Regions from separate parts of the Stutzerimonas sp. R40042 genome, predicted to be linked through region 1. Evidence: predicted binding sites of a transcription regulator. Region 1 holds the regulator's gene; each other region holds the start of a gene.
The links. The regulator FliA, encoded in region 1, starts transcription of late flagellar genes. The targets are predictions, from matches to a motif close to CTAAAGTTTNNNNNNNNNNNGCCGNTAA.
Positions count from the first base shown of each region.

Region 2: OUY36_RS15645 (methyl-accepting chemotaxis protein) is a predicted target of FliA. The motif match lies at 1,733-1,760, and genes of this name have one in related genera.
Region 3: OUY36_RS02800 (methyl-accepting chemotaxis protein) is a predicted target of FliA. The motif match lies at 2,699-2,726, and genes of this name have one in related genera.

Region 1 covers NZ_CP113258.1:2,932,302-2,937,264, forward strand. The annotation lists gene OUY36_RS13775 (chemotaxis protein CheA) at 1-928, opposite strand, end outside; gene OUY36_RS13780 (protein phosphatase CheZ) at 940-1,734, opposite strand; gene OUY36_RS13785 (chemotaxis response regulator CheY) at 1,758-2,132, opposite strand; gene fliA (RNA polymerase sigma factor FliA) at 2,207-2,932, opposite strand; gene fleN (flagellar synthesis regulator FleN) at 2,950-3,777, opposite strand; gene flhF (flagellar biosynthesis protein FlhF) at 3,869-4,963, opposite strand, start outside.
Region 2 covers NZ_CP113258.1:3,304,131-3,309,093, reverse strand. The annotation lists gene OUY36_RS15660 (AraC family transcriptional regulator) at 1-549, opposite strand, end outside; gene OUY36_RS15655 (3-isopropylmalate dehydratase) at 663-1,088, shown strand; gene OUY36_RS15650 (DUF6746 family protein) at 1,123-1,473, opposite strand; gene OUY36_RS15645 (methyl-accepting chemotaxis protein) at 1,967-3,586, shown strand; gene OUY36_RS15640 (alpha/beta fold hydrolase) at 3,706-4,719, shown strand; gene OUY36_RS15635 (alpha/beta hydrolase) at 4,726-4,963, opposite strand, start outside.
Region 3 covers NZ_CP113258.1:620,995-625,957, forward strand. The annotation lists gene OUY36_RS02785 (hypothetical protein) at 1-594, opposite strand, end outside; gene OUY36_RS02790 (PaaI family thioesterase) at 598-1,026, opposite strand; gene OUY36_RS02795 (3-hydroxyacyl-CoA dehydrogenase) at 1,142-2,659, shown strand; gene OUY36_RS02800 (methyl-accepting chemotaxis protein) at 2,836-4,401, shown strand; gene OUY36_RS02805 (Mpo1 family 2-hydroxy fatty acid dioxygenase) at 4,504-4,963, shown strand, end outside.

The DNA.
Region 1 (4,963 bases):
CGGCGGATTCGCTGACGCCGACCGGGCTGGCGCCGACCACTGGGGGTTCGAACTTGCCTTTGCCATGCAGCTGATCGAGCAACGCTTCGAACTCGTCATCGGTGATCTCGTCGCTTGCACCTGCCCCACTACTGGCCGTTGCAGGTTCGGCAGCCGCCGGCGTGGGCGCTGCGGTGGTTGCCGGCTCGAATTTGCCCTTGCCGTGCAGCTGATCGAGCAGTGCTTCGAACTCGTCATCGGTGATCTCGTCGCTTGCGCCTGCCCCGCTACTAGCAATCGCAGGCTCGGCAGCCGCCGGCGTGGTCGCTGCGGTGGTTGCCGGCTCGAACTTGCCCTTGCCATGCAACTGATCGAGCAACGACTCGAACTCATCATCGGTGATTTCGTCAGCCACGGTGCCTGTATCGGCGGATGCCAGCGGCTCGACAGCGGGCGGTTCGATCGCATCCAGCAGCTGCTCGAAATCGCTGTCGGCGCCTTCGCTCACAGGCTCGGCGATCGCCTGGGGCGCTGCGGCGGCAGGTGCTTCGTCGTCGGATGCAGGCTCGGCCAGACGGGCCAATGCGGCCAGCAGTTCCGGCGAGGCAGGAGTAGGTTCGACGCGTTCACGGACCTGGCTGAACATCGCGTTCACGGCGTCGAGCGCCTGCAGAACGACGTCCATCAGTTCGGAATCGACTCGACGCTCACCCTTGCGCAGGATGTCGAAGACGTTTTCGGCAATGTGGCAGCATTCCACCAGCTCATGAAGCTGAAGAAAGCCCGCACCGCCCTTGACCGTATGGAACCCGCGAAAAATCGCATTGAGCAACGCCATGTCATCGGGGCTGCTTTCCAGCTCCACGAGTTGCTCGGACAATAGTTCGAGAATCTCGCCGGCCTCTACCAGGAAGTCCTGGAGAATTTCTTCATCGGCGTCGAAGCTCATATTCACTTCCCCTAAAAGCCCAGGCTTGAAAGCAGATCATCGACATCGTCCTGGCCGGAAACGACGTCTTCACGCATATCGGCATGCATCTGCGGACCTTCACCATTGGAAGGCGATTTTTCTTGTTTTTTCTTCTCTTGCTCGGCGCGCATGGCATCACGGTCGTGCTGGATGCCAGCCACGCGGTCGACCTGCCCCGCCATCAGGACGAGATTGAGCAGATTGCTTTCAAGCTCGGTGATCAGTCGGGTGACACGCTTGATGACCTGGCCGGTCAGGTCCTGGAAATCTTGGGCCAGCATGATTTCGCTGAGGTTCTGCGACAGCTGGCTACCATCGTTCATGCTGCGCTTGAGGTACTGGTCGATGCGCTTGACCAGCCCACGGAACTGTTCAGCATCCATTTCGCGGCGCATGAATCGCTGCCAGTCGGCCGTCAGGCTCTGGGCCTCGTAGCTAACGTAGTTGACCAGCGGCGCCGATTCCTCCACCAGATCCATGGTGCGGTTGGCGGCCTTCTCGGTCATCTCCACCACATAGGACAGGCGATCGGTCGCGTCGGTGATCGGTGACGGATCGCCGCCAGTGGCACAGGTATCCATCTCGAGTTTGACGATGGCGTTGTGCAGCTCGCGGGTGAGCTTGCCGACTTCCTGATAGAGACTGTGATTACGCGCCTGGCTGAGTTCATTGAACATCTGCGTCGCTTCATCGAAGCGGCCCTGCTGCAGGCTTTCAATCAACTTAGGGGCGTTGGCCTTCAGAGTCGCTTCGAACTCTGCCAGGCTCTGATCTGCTTGCGTCATAGTGCCCTCGCGGCGTTGCTGCTTCAGCCGTTGACGCGCTCGAAGATCTTCTCGATCTTCTCCTTGAGCACCTGGGCAGTGAAAGGCTTGACCACATAGCCGTTTACGCCGGCCTGTGCCGCCTCGATGATCTGGTCGCGCTTGGCTTCGGCAGTGACCATCAGCACCGGCAGGTGCTTGAGGCGCTCGTCGGCACGCACGGTACGCAGCAGATCGATACCGCTCATGCCCGGCATGTTCCAGTCGGTGACGAGAAAGTCGAAGCTGCCGCTCTTGAGCATCGGCAGCGCGGTGGTGCCATCGTCCGCTTCGGCGGTGTTGGTGAACCCCAGGTCACGCAAGAGGTTCTTGATGATTCGTCTCATCGTCGAGAAGTCATCGACGATGAGGATTTTCATGTTCTTGTCCAAGTCGACCTCCGTAAGTCCCAAAATGCCTCAGCAAACCGAGCACGTCATACCGCAAACAATCGTCAATTGGCGCGCCATTCACCGAGGCGCGCACGCAGGCGCGCCGCACACTGGCTATGCAACTGGCTCACACGCGACTCGCTGACTCCCAGCACCTGACCGATTTCCTTCAAGTTCAGCTCTTCGTCGTAATACAACGACAGCACCAGCTTCTCGCGCTCCGGCAGGTTGGCGATGGCTTCTGCCAGCGCCAACTGGAAACGTTCGTCCTCCAGATCGCGGAAAGGCTCGGGGTGCGTGCTGCCGGCATCCTCCTGCAGCTCGCCATGCTCGCCTTCCTGCAGCAGGTCGTCGAAGCTGAACAGTCGGCTGCCGAGGGTATCGCCGAGGATGCTGTAATACTCATCGAGACTAAGCTTAAGTTCGGCCGCAACTTCATGATCTTTAGCGTCACGACCGGTTTTCGCTTCGATGGCGCGGATCGCCTCGCTGACCATGCGCGAGTTGCGATGCACCGAGCGTGGCGCCCAATCGCCCTTGCGCACCTCGTCGAGCATGGTGCCGCGGATGCGGATGCCGGCGTAGGTTTCAAAACTGGCGCCCTTGCCGGCGTCGTACTTCTTCGCTGCTTCCAGCAGTCCGATCATTCCAGCCTGGATCAGGTCGTCCACCTGCACACTCGCAGGCAGACGCGCCAGAAGGTGGTAAGCGATACGCTTGACCAACGGCGCGTACTGATCGATCAGGCGATATTGAGCATCCTTTGCCTGAGCCTTGCTGTAATACATAGCGGATCCGGCACCTGTCATTCGTGGCTTTCTGAAGCGGGACTGATGAGGCGCTCGACGAAGAATTCGAGATGGCCGCGCGGGGTAGCGGGCAACGGCCAGGTATCGATCTTCTGCGCAATGGCCTTGAAGGCCAGCGCGCATTTGGAGCGCGGATAGGCTTCATAGACGGCACGCTGCTTTTGTACCGCCTTGCGTACGGCCTCGTCGTAGGGCACGGCGCCGACATACTGCAGCGCCACATCGAGAAAACGCTCGGTGACCTTGGTCAGCTTGGCGAACAGGTTGCGACCTTCCTGGGGTGCATGCGCCATGTTGGCCAACACCCGGAAACGACTGATGCCGTAGTCACGGTTGAGCAATTTGATCAGAGCATAGGCATCGGTGATGGACGTGGGTTCATCTGTGACGACCAGCAGCACTTCCTGCGCGGCACGCACGAAGCTGACCACCGAATCACCAATACCGGCCGCGGTATCGATGATCAGCACGTCCAGCTCATCGCCCAGCTCACTGAATGCCTGGATCAGACCGGCATGCTGCAGGGACGACAGCTGTACCATGCTCTGCGTCCCGGATGCCGCGGGCACGATACGGATACCGCCGGGGCCCTGAATCAGCACATCGCGCAGATCGCACTCACCGGCGATCACATCGGCCAGGGTTCGCTTGCTGGTCAGGCCAAGCAGGACGTCGACGTTGGCCAGACCCAGGTCGGCGTCGAGCAACACCACACGCCGGCCCAGATCGGCCAGCGCCAGCGCCAGATTGACCGACACGTTGGTCTTGCCGACGCCACCCTTGCCGCCGGTCACCGCAATCACCTGTACGGGATGCATACCCATGTTCACACGCCTATATCTTGCTGGGGCCATACGGCCGGCGATGCGCCCGCATGGCACGCATCTGGTTCATTCTGGTACCGCACTCGCTTGATCATCCGGCCCGCCGTGACGAGCCGTTGTACAACCCGGCGAACATGTCCGCCATGGCCTCTTCGCTCGGCTCCTCGCCTGATTGCAGGCTTACCGCACGGCTGACCAGCTGGTGGCTACGGGGCAGATGCAGGTCATCCGGAATCCGCGGGCCATCGGCGAGGTAGGCTATCGGCAAATGCTGGCTGATCGTGAGACCGAGCACATCGCCGAGGCTGCCTGCCTCGTCCAGCTTGGTCAGGATACAACCCGCCAGGCCGCAGCGACGATAGTTGTGCCATGCCGCCTTGAGTACCTGACTCTGGCTGGTCGCCGCCAACACCAGATAGTTCTTGGATTTCACACCGCGATCCGACAGCGCTTCGAGCTGCTTGCGCAAGGTCGGATCGCTGGCCGGCAGGCCGGCGGTGTCGATCAGGATCACGCGCTTGCGGGCCAGCGGCGCCAGCGTCTTGCTCAATGGCTGGCTCGGGTCGATCTGCAGCACCGGTACGTCGAGGATACGCCCAAGCGTCTTGAGCTGCTCCTGCGCGCCGATCCGGTAGTTGTCCATGCTCGCCACGGCGATGTTCTGTGCGCCGTACTTGAGTACGTAACGGGCCGCGAGCTTGGCCAGGGTGGTGGTCTTGCCAACACCGGCCGGGCCGACCAGCGCAATCACTCCGCCCTCTTCCAGCGGCTCCTGCTTGCTGACCTTGATCGCCTGCGCCATATAGGCCAGCACCATGCGCCAGGCCTGACGCGGATCGTTGATGGTCGCGACCTTTTCCAGCAGGCTGCGCGACAGTTCGGCCGGCAGGCCGAGGCGCTGCAGCCGACGCCAGAGGCTGGCCTGCTGCGGACGGCGGCTCTGCTCCTGCCCCCAGGCGATCGAGCCGAGCTGCACCTCGATTAGCTCACGCAGACCGTGCAGCTCAGAATACATCGCCTCGATCGCGCGCGGATCGACGGCGGCGGACGGCGCGGCAGCCGGCTCGGGCTGAGCGCTCGGCGCCACGGCGGCCGGCTTCTCGTCAAGCAGTTGACGATCCTGCATCTTTGCCTGCGGCGCGGCGCTCAGTTCGGCATGGGCACTGGCCAGGCGCGATTGCGTCTT
Region 2 (4,963 bases), 370 kb from region 1:
GTAGTCGGCCGCCCGTCGCAGCTGCTCGATCGGCTCTATGCCGCGCCCGGCGACAGACGGAGCCAGGGTCTGCTGCAGCAGGGTGAAGTATTCGACCGCTGCACTTTGCTTGTGCAACGTGTCGGCGCGCGGATCGAGCAAGGTGGCGTGAAGTTGCCTCAGCGCGCTGAAAAGCAGTGGGTCGGTGCTCTGGATGGGGCCGTACGGCACGAACGTCCCGTCGGGACTCGCACCCAGCTCGTGTTGCAGGGCGCCCAGCCAGCGGCTGTCGACATAGAACATCAGGTACGACCAGGGCTGGCCGTCGATGGGGTTGCAGGCATGCACGGTCTGCGGGTTAATCAAGACCAGGGTGCCGCGGACGACCCGTTCACGGGCGTCGCCGTTGAAGTAGGTGCTGGCGCCGGCGGTGATCGCGCCGATGGAGAAGGTCTCGTGACAGTGCGGCGCATAGCAGACCTTGCGCCCGTCGGCGACGGCGCGCGCTTCGAGGAACGGCAGGGCCGGGTCGCGCCAGAAGCGGGGTTGATCGTCGTCCGGGTTATTCACGTTGCGCCTGCCGTCATCGATACGAAACTGGGGTCTGACTCTAGCAATCATCCGCCGCTCTGGCATGCTCGATCGTCCGGCTCGCCGCTTCGTCTTCCGAACAAGGAGTTCACATGCGCCCGTTGCTTGTCTTCACCGCACTGCTTTCGCTGGTCGGCTGCTCGTCCTGGCAGCCCGACGCCGAGGACATCGAGCCGGTACCGGCCGAGCGGGTACTGGCCTACCAGCAGCCGCTGGAAAACGCCGGCGAGGTGGTGGTGACGCGGGACTTCGGCCTGCGTGGTGGCGGTTGCTACATCGCCGTGCTGATCGATCGCCAGCTGGCGGCTCGCATTCATGTCGGTGAGATGGTGCGCTTCCAGGTGCCGGCCGGTGCGCGGATCGTCAGCATCGGCACCGATCCGCTGGATGACACCCTGTGCGGCAAGCTCAGCCTGCGCCGCGAGAAGCTGGCGCAGGTGCAGGCGGGGGAGGTGCTGGAATACCGCGTCATCAGCGACAACCGCATCGGCTTCGATATCGTGCCGGTCGAGCGCTGATCGCCCGGCGTAACGGGCGACGGAATGAGCTCGGTTACTTGATCACCGTCCGCGCGGTCTTCAGGTAGTCCGCGCCGTAGCTCTTCAGGTCGTCGGCATTCTCGGCTTCCGAGGCGATGTGGATCTCTTCCAGCGTGTCGTTCAGGCCATCCATTTCCTCGACGATCTTTTCCAGGGCCGCTTTCAACGTGTAGGTCAGCTCGTGGATGTGCGCCATGTTTTCCGGCGTCTGGCCCTGCGCCAGAGCCTGTTCGAGGCGCGAGTTGTAGTCGGAGAAATTCTTCACCGCTTCGGCCAGGTTGCGCGACGGCTGTGCGTCGGCCAGCACATGGCCGGTGGCGAGAGTGGTCAGCGCCAGGGCGGCGGTCCGGATGAGCGTTTTCACGAAAGATCCCTTGCTGGAAAAATGTCGGGCGCGAAGGTATCACCTGCTCATCCGGACGATGTGTGGCAGCGCACAGTCTGCGCTGCGCCATTAGTCGCATGCGCCTGCTGATTCGCTGGCGGTGCGGTCGCGCGGACTTCTGTCCTGCTGATGCCACGGCGATTTGGGAAAAGACCGAGGCGGCCGACCACGGGCGCGAAAGTTCCGCTTGTCGTGACACGCCGGCCGCTCTGGCATGCCTATTGCGACGATCTTTTCGCTAAAGCCGGGAAGTCCTCGGCCGATAGCAGTTCGCTTGCTGGCATATGGCCTTGATGGCCGCCGGCACCTGCGGGGGCTCAACAACAATTCGCCACGCATCTGCTCCGTCTCTTGGATACGCGTCCTGCAACAGGACCATGCGGCACGGCCTGTCGTCTGGCCTGCCGATTCGAACCTCATGCCTTTGCCAATTGCCGATCCATCGGACGGCACGCCATATGGAAAAGAACGAATGATGCAGCAACTGACTATCCGAGCCCGCCTGCTGATGCTGGTCGGGGCCATGCTCGCGGCCTGCCTGGTCATCGGCCTGACCGGGCTGAACGCGCAGCAGCGCAGCGTCGCCGGTCTCAACACCGTGTACCTGGATCGCGTGGTGCCGCTGCGCGATCTCAAGCTCATCGCCGATCTGTACGCGGTGAAGATCGTCGATACCACGCACAAGACCCGCAGTGGCATGCTCAGCTACCCGCAGGCACGGGACGAGGTGCGCAGCGCGCGTGCAGAGATCAGCCGCCTGTGGAGCGCCTACATGAACACTCGGCTGGTCGATGCCGAGCGGCAGATTGCCTCGCGTATCGAGACGCTGATGAAGGCTGCGGACGAGCCGCTCGATGCTCTCGAGCGTACGTTGGACCGCCACAGTGAGAAACGCCTGGCGGCATTCGTCATCAACGACCTGTACCCGTTGATCGACCCTATCTCCGAAGGCTTCAACCAGCTGATCGAACTGCAGCTCGGCGAGGCCAAGGCCGAGTATGAGCAGGCGCAGGCGCTTTATCAGCGCAATCGCCTGCTAAATATCGGCCTGTTGCTGGCGCTGCTGGTAGGTGGTGGACTGTTCGCGACGGTCATGCTGCGCAGCATCAGCCGGCCACTGGATGAGCTGAAGCAGGCGGCGGCCTCGGTGGCCGCGGGCGATCTGAGCCGCGCCATCGAGTGCCGCGGGCGTGACGAAATCACCGAGGTGCAGCGGTCGATCCGCCAGATGCAGCAGACCCTGCGCGATACGCTGCAGGACATCCAGGGCTCGGCGACTCAACTGGCATCAGCCGCCGAGGAGCTGCACGCGGTCACCCAGCACACCGCCCAGGGCATCCATCAGCAGAACGAGGAAGTGCAGATGGCTGCCACTGCGGTCACCGAGATGTCCGCGGCGGTCGACGAAGTGGCCGGCAACGCCAATCGCACCTCCGATGCCTCGCGCGATGCCGAGTCAGTCGCCGACGACGGACGCCGGCAGGTCACCGCCACGCGGCAGACCATCGACCAGTTGAGTGACAAGCTGCAGCAGACCGCAGCGACCGTGACCCATCTGGCCGAAGAGGCGGCGAGCATCGGGCAGGTGGTGGATGTGATTCGTGCGATCGCCGACCAGACCAACCTGCTCGCACTCAACGCTGCCATCGAGGCGGCGCGGGCCGGAGAGGCCGGACGCGGATTCGCGGTGGTCGCCGACGAGGTGCGCAACCTCGCCCAGCGCACGCAGAGCTCGACCCAGGAGATCGAACGCATGATCGGCGCCATTCAGGGTGCTACTGAGGAGTCGGTGCGCGACATGCAGCAGAGCAGCGAGTTTGCCGCGCGCAGCCAGCGTATGGCGGGTGAGGCCGACCAGGCGCTGGGGCTGATCGCCGAGCGGGTCGGGCAGATCAACGAGATGAACCTGGTGATCGCCAGTGCCGCCGAGGAGCAGGCGCAGGTCGCGCGCGAGGTGGACCGCAACCTGGTGGCCATCCGCGACATCTCCGAACAGAGCGCCACCGGCGCGCAGCAGACCTCGGTGGCCAGCGACGAGCTGGCGCGCCTGGCGACGCAGCTCAACCAGCTGGTCGGGCGCTTCCGTCTGTAAGCGAAGAGATGGGCTGACGCGGTCGGGACATGCATTGTCGCAATCCGACCGCGAACCCGGCTGCACGAATGCATTCCTATGTACGGAGTTTCCCGATTCGTACCGAACAGGAGTCGCGCGTGAAAACAGCCGTGTCCGCCATGGCGCTTGCCGCCGGTCTAACCCTGAGCCTGCCGCTGCTGGCCGAAAGCCGAACCGCATACGGCCCGCAGCTGGAAGGCTTCAGCTATCCGCACCCGCTCAAGCACTACCGTTTCGAGTCCCAAGGCAAGGCGCTGGAAATGGCCTTCATGGACGTCGAGCCGCAGGGCAAGGCGAACGGCCGCACGGCGCTGTTGCTGCATGGCAAGAACTTCTGCGGGGCGACCTGGGAGCGCACCATCGAGGTGCTCAGCCAGGCCGGTTACCGGGTGATCGCTCCCGATCAGGTCGGTTTCTGCAGCTCGAGCAAGCCCGAGGGTTACCAGTTCAGCTTCGCCCAGCTGGCGCACAACACCCAGGCGCTGTTGGAGCAGGAAGACATCGAGCAGGTCACAGTAATCGGCCATTCCATGGGCGGCATGCTGGCCGCGCGACTGGCACTGAACTACCCACAGCGAGTCGAGCAGCTGGTGCTGGTCAACCCCATTGGTCTGGAAGACTGGCAGGTTGAAGGCGTGCCGTACGCCTCGATCGATCAGCTCTACCAGTCGGAACTGAAGACCGACTTCGACAGCATCAAGGCCTACCAGCAGAAGTTCTACTACAACGGCAGCTGGAAGCCGGAGTACAACCGTTGGGTCGGCATGCTCGCCGGAATGTATGCCGGGGACGGCAAGGAACAGGTCGCCTGGAACCAGGCACAGACCTCGGAAATGGTTTTCACCCAGCCGGTGATCCATGAGTTTTCGCGGATCAGGACGCCGACCTTGCTGCTGATCGGCGGGCTGGATCGCACCGCACCGGGCGCCAACCGTGCGCCGGAGGATGTCGCCAAGCGCCTGGGCAACTATCCCGAGCTGGGTCGCCAGGCTGCCGCGATGATTCCGGATGCGACGCTGGTGGCCTTCCCTGATCTTGGGCATTCACCGCAGGTCGAGGCACCAGAAGAATTCCACCGTGCGCTGCTCGAGAGGCTGGAGGCGCAGCGCTAATACGTGTCAGCCGCGCTCCGCTGCTTTCACCAGGGGCGGCTGCGCGGCACCCAGGCGTTGCCCGCCCGATTCCAGCAGCGCCTGCAGCGCTCGGCCATAGGCGCCGAGCGCCACGCGCAGGCTGTTGTTGTGGGTGGCGCCCTCGACCAGCAGCAATTGCTTGGGCTGGCGCGCAGCCTGATACAGCTGCTCGCTGAAGCGGGGCGGCACATAGCGGTCATCGGTGCCGTGCACCACCAGCAGC
Region 3 (4,963 bases), 2.3 Mb from region 1:
TGCGCTCCAGCTGAGCCCTGGCAGCTCGCGGGTGAGAATCGCCACGGCAACGCTGGTGGGTGCCAGCAAGGGCACCAGGGCGAAGCCACGCAGTGCCGTGACCATCACCCCGCGGGCGCCCTCGCGCCGCTGTGCCGGACTGTAGCCGCGGCCGTCCAGATGACGTTCCAGCGAGCCGCAGACCAGGTTGAGCATGCCGAAGCTCAGCACCGAGCTGATGGCGAAAGTGCTCAGCAGATAGCTCGGGTAGAGGCGTCGGCGCGGTTGTCGCAGCAGCAAGCGGTGCAGCTCGCCCAGTTGTGGCAGCCGCTTGACTGCGCAGTGCGCGAGCCCCAGCGCGCCAATGAATGCGCCGTAATAGGCGGCGGCCAGCATGCGCTGCGCCTGCTCCCAGCTGGGTGTGTCGAGCAACAGCCAGTAGGCGAGCAGAGCGAGCGTGACCAGCCCCAACCGGCGCGGGTAGGGCATCAGCGAGCGCCAATGCCAGACGAAGAACAGCATCAGCAGGGCGCCGCTGATCACACTCGGCCATTGCAGGCGGGAGACCAGCGCGAACAGCTCGCAGGCGAGCGCTAGGGGCAGCAGGGCGAGCATCGGTCAGGGCAGCTCGCTGCGCAGCTTGCCGCGCTGGTAGACGCCTTCACCGAAGGCCAGCAGGCGATCTTCCTCGTCCAGCAGGTCGCAGCTGGCCATGAATACCTTGTGCCCGGAGGACCGGCAGCGTGCCACCGCGCGGATGCGGCTGCCGGCTGGCGCCGGTGCGCTGAAATTGACGTTCATCGACAGAGTGGTCGCCACGCGGCGCTGGTCCGCCTGCTCGGTCCAGGTGCCGCACAGGCCCATCGCCACGTCGAGCAGGGTTGCGCTGACGCCGCCGTGCAGGTTGCCGGCGTTGTTCAGGTGGCGTGGCTGCAGCAGCAGTTCGATCACCACCCGCTCGGGGCCGTACTCGGTCAGGCGGCAGCCGAGATCCTGAAAGAAGCCGGTTATGGAGGCTTCGACCTGCTGGCGTGAATGCTCGGACATAAGGGCGTATCGGTAGGAGGTTGCGCCGCAGAGTGGCAGTCTTTAGCCTGCTGGTCAATCTGGCGGAATGTTATTCCGCATTGCGGAATGTGCGGCGTGTGAGGAGGGGCTTGGGATGTTCGACCGTATCGGAATCATCGGTGCCGGCGCCATGGGGCGGGGCATCGCTCAGCTGTTTGCCAGCGCTGGCAAGCAGGTGTGGCTCTACGACGCGCGAGGCGAGTCGGTCGCCGAGGCGCTGCGTTTCAATCGCGAGCTGCTGGAGCGCAGTCTGGCCAAGGGCCGCCTGAGCGCCGAAGAACTCGATGCCGCCCTGGCGCGGATGCGGCCGGCGTCGACGTTGCAGGAGCTGGCCGGTTGCGACCTGCTGATCGAGGCCATCGTCGAGAACCTCGAGGCCAAGCAGGCGCTGTTCGTCGAGCTGGAGGCGCTGGTCGCCGAGGACGCGGTGCTGGCGACCAATACCTCGTCGCTGTCGGTCACGCGGATCGCCGCGGCCTGCCGCCGCCCGCAGCGGGTAGCGGGTTTTCACTTCTTCAACCCGGTGCCGTTGATGAAGCTGGTGGAAGTGGTACGCGGCGAGCGCAGCGATCCGCAGGTGATCGAGCGGCTGGTCAAGCTGGCCGAAGAGGCCGGGCATTTCCCTGCGATCACGCCGGATACGCCCGGTTTTCTGGTCAACCATGCCGGTCGCGCCTACAGCACTGAGGCGCAGCGCATCCTCGCCGAGGGCATCGCTGATGCCGAGCAGATCGACCGCATCCTGCGCGACGGCCCGGGCTTTCGCATGGGGCCGTTCGAGCTGTTCGACCTCACTGGCCTGGACATCTCTCACGCCGTGATGGAGTCGGTGTACCAGCAGTTCTACCAGGACCCGCGCTATACGCCGTCCTACCAGGCAGCGCAGCGGGTCGCCGCTGGTCTGCTCGGGCGCAAGAGCGGCCAGGGCTATTACCGCTACGACAATGGCCAGCAGATGCGAACGCCGGAGCCGGCCCTCGAGCCAGTCTCGGTGGACCGCCCGTTCTGGCTGGACAGCCAGGACGCCGAGCTGCGCGGTTGGCTGGCAGCCTTGCTGGGCCAGACGGGTGCGCAGCTGGAGTCGGGCGAGACGCCGTCGGAACGGGCCATCTGCCTGATCACGCCGTTGGGTGAGGACGCCAGCTCGATGATCGCGCGTCTGGGTTTGCCGGCGGCGCGTTGCATCGCCTACGACCTGTTCTGCGATCACGAACGGCGGCGCGTGCTGATGCGTACGCCGGCGCTCGACCCCGCGCTGGAAGCCCAGGCGCGGCAGGCGCTGGGCGGCGACGGCGTGCCGGTGGAGGTGATCAACGATTCGCCGGGGTTCGTCAGCCAGCGCGTCGTGGCCAGCATCGTCAACCTGGGCTGCGAGATCGCCCAGAAGGGCATCGCCGATCCGCATACGCTTGATCGGGCGATTACCCTGGCGCTGGGCTACCCGAAGGGGCCGCTGGGGTTTGCCGAGCACTACGGTGCGGCGCGCATCCTCGCCATTCTCGAGGCGATGCAGCTCTGCTATGGCGGCGAGGCGCGCTACCGGCCGAGCCCCTGGTTGCGCCGACGCGTGCAGCTGGCGCTGCCTCTCGCGGCGGCCGATCGGCCGGGGTGATCCGAGACCGGCGATGCTGACCGGTGGCAGGCGTGGTGCCTTCAGTTTAGTGCGAAGCGGCCGTTAAATCGGGAGTGAGCCTCCGATAACGGCACGTTGCTACTAAGGCACTACTGTTCTTTAGCGGAGCGTATGGGTACAACGTCGGATCGCCCCGACAAGAACAAGAGGCCGCTATGAGCCCTGCCAAACGCCATCCCCAGGCCATCGTGTTGCACGCCGCGCTGATCATCGGACTGCTGTTCGCGCATCACTGGCTAGCGCCGCCCATGCTGGTCACGGCGGTCCTGCTCTTGCTCGCGGCGCTCCTGCCGTGGTTCCTGCTCGGGCGGGCTGCGCAGGATGGCACGCCGGCCGAGGGGGATGCTTCCCAGAGATTCACCAAGTTGAGCAAGAACCTGTCGCGCAATACCTGCCACAACGCGCTGTCCGCCGCACAGGTGGCCTATAGCGCCGAGCAACTGGCCAGCCGGCTACAGTCGCAGTTACAGGCGGTGAGCGAGATCGCCAATGGTGCCCAAGCCATCGCCTCCACCGAGCAGGACAGCGCCGAACGCGCGCGTCATACGCTGGACGCGGCGCAGTCGGTGCGCCAGCGCAGCGATGCCGGTCAGGCCGAGCTGCAGCGCGCCATCGAGCGTATGCAGCAGCTCAGCGCGCAGACCCATGCCAGCCGTGAGCTGATCGATGGCCTGTCCGCGCGCACCGAAGAGATCCGTCGGATCACCGATGTGATTCAGTCCATCGCCAGTCAGACCAATCTGCTTGCGCTCAATGCCGCCATCGAGGCCGCCCGCGCCGGCGAGGCAGGTCGTGGCTTCGCCGTGGTCGCCGACGAGGTTCGCAGCCTGGCGGCGCGCACATCCAGCGCCACCGAGGAGGTCGGGCGCATGGTGACCGACATTCGTGAGCAGAGCGAAGCGGTGGTCAGTTACATCCAGCGGCAGGGCAGCGAGCTGGACGTTGCGGCCGAACAGATCGCCACGACCGGCGAACAGCTCAGCGGCATCGCCGAACTGGCCGGTAGCGTCGAATCACAGGTGGAGCAGATCACCACCGGTACCGCCGACAACCATCAGCGGCTTACCGGGCAGTTCGTCGCCCTCGACCAGCTGCGCGCCGATGCGCTGGACAGCGAGAAGCAGACCCGCCAGCTCGAGCAGGCCGCCGAACGGTTGGTCGCCCAGGCCGAGAGCGCCAGCGAGCAGTTGGCCGAGGTGCAGCTGGACGATTACCACCAGGCGATCTATGACCTGGCCCGCGAAGGCGCAGCGGCCATCGCCGCGCGCTTCGAGGCCGACGTCCAGGCCGGGCGGATCAGCCTCGAAGACCTCTTCGATCGCAACTACCGGGCGTTGCCCAATACCGATCCGGTGAAGTACCAGACGCGCTTCGACCGTTACGCTGATGAGGTCTTGCCGGCCATTCAGGAGCCGTTGCTAGGGCGGCATCAGTCACTGGTCTACGCCATCGCCACGACTCCGGAAGGTTATGTGCCGACCCATAATCGGGCGTTCAGCCAGCCGCCGGTGGGCAATCCTGAGATCGACCGGGTGAAGAGTCGCAGCAAGCGCCTGTTCAACGATCGCACCGGTGGACGCTGCGGTAGCCATCAGCGCCGCGTGCTGCTGCAGACCTACAGTCGTGATACCGGTGAGCTGATGCATGATCTGTCGGTGCCGATCATGGTCGGCGGGCGCCACTGGGGCGGGATACGCCTGGGCTATCGGCCCGAGGAATAACCTTTCGGTCCTGCAGCTTGGCGCTATAGCCGTGCGTCTGGCCGGGCCGGCTCCGCAGGCAGCGGCTAAGCTTGGCGGACCGCCGTTGCCTGGGACAGCACCATGAAAAGCCTGACCGATCACCTGGCGCAATACGCCGCCTACCACCGTGACCCGCGCAATCTGCTCAGCCATTTCATCGGCATCCCGCTGATCGTGCTCGCCGTGGCCGTACTTCTTTCGCGTCCCGCCATCGAGTGGGGCGGCTTTTGGCTCAGTCCGGCAGCATTGGTATCGCTTGCCGCTGCGGTCTTCTATCTTCGTCTCGACTGGCGCTATGGCCTGCTTATGAGCGCGGTGCTGCTGGTCTGCCTGTGGTTGGGCGCGCGCCTGGCCAGCGCCGGCACGCCGCTCTGGTTGAGCGCGGGCGTGGGGATGTTCGTGCTCGGCTGGATCATTCAGTTCGTCGGGCACTATTTCGAGGGGAGCAAGCCGGCCTTCGTCGATGACCTGACCGGCCTGATCATCGGCCCGCTGTTCGTTGCGGCGGAACTCGGTTTCATGCTCGGTTTGCGCGAGCCGC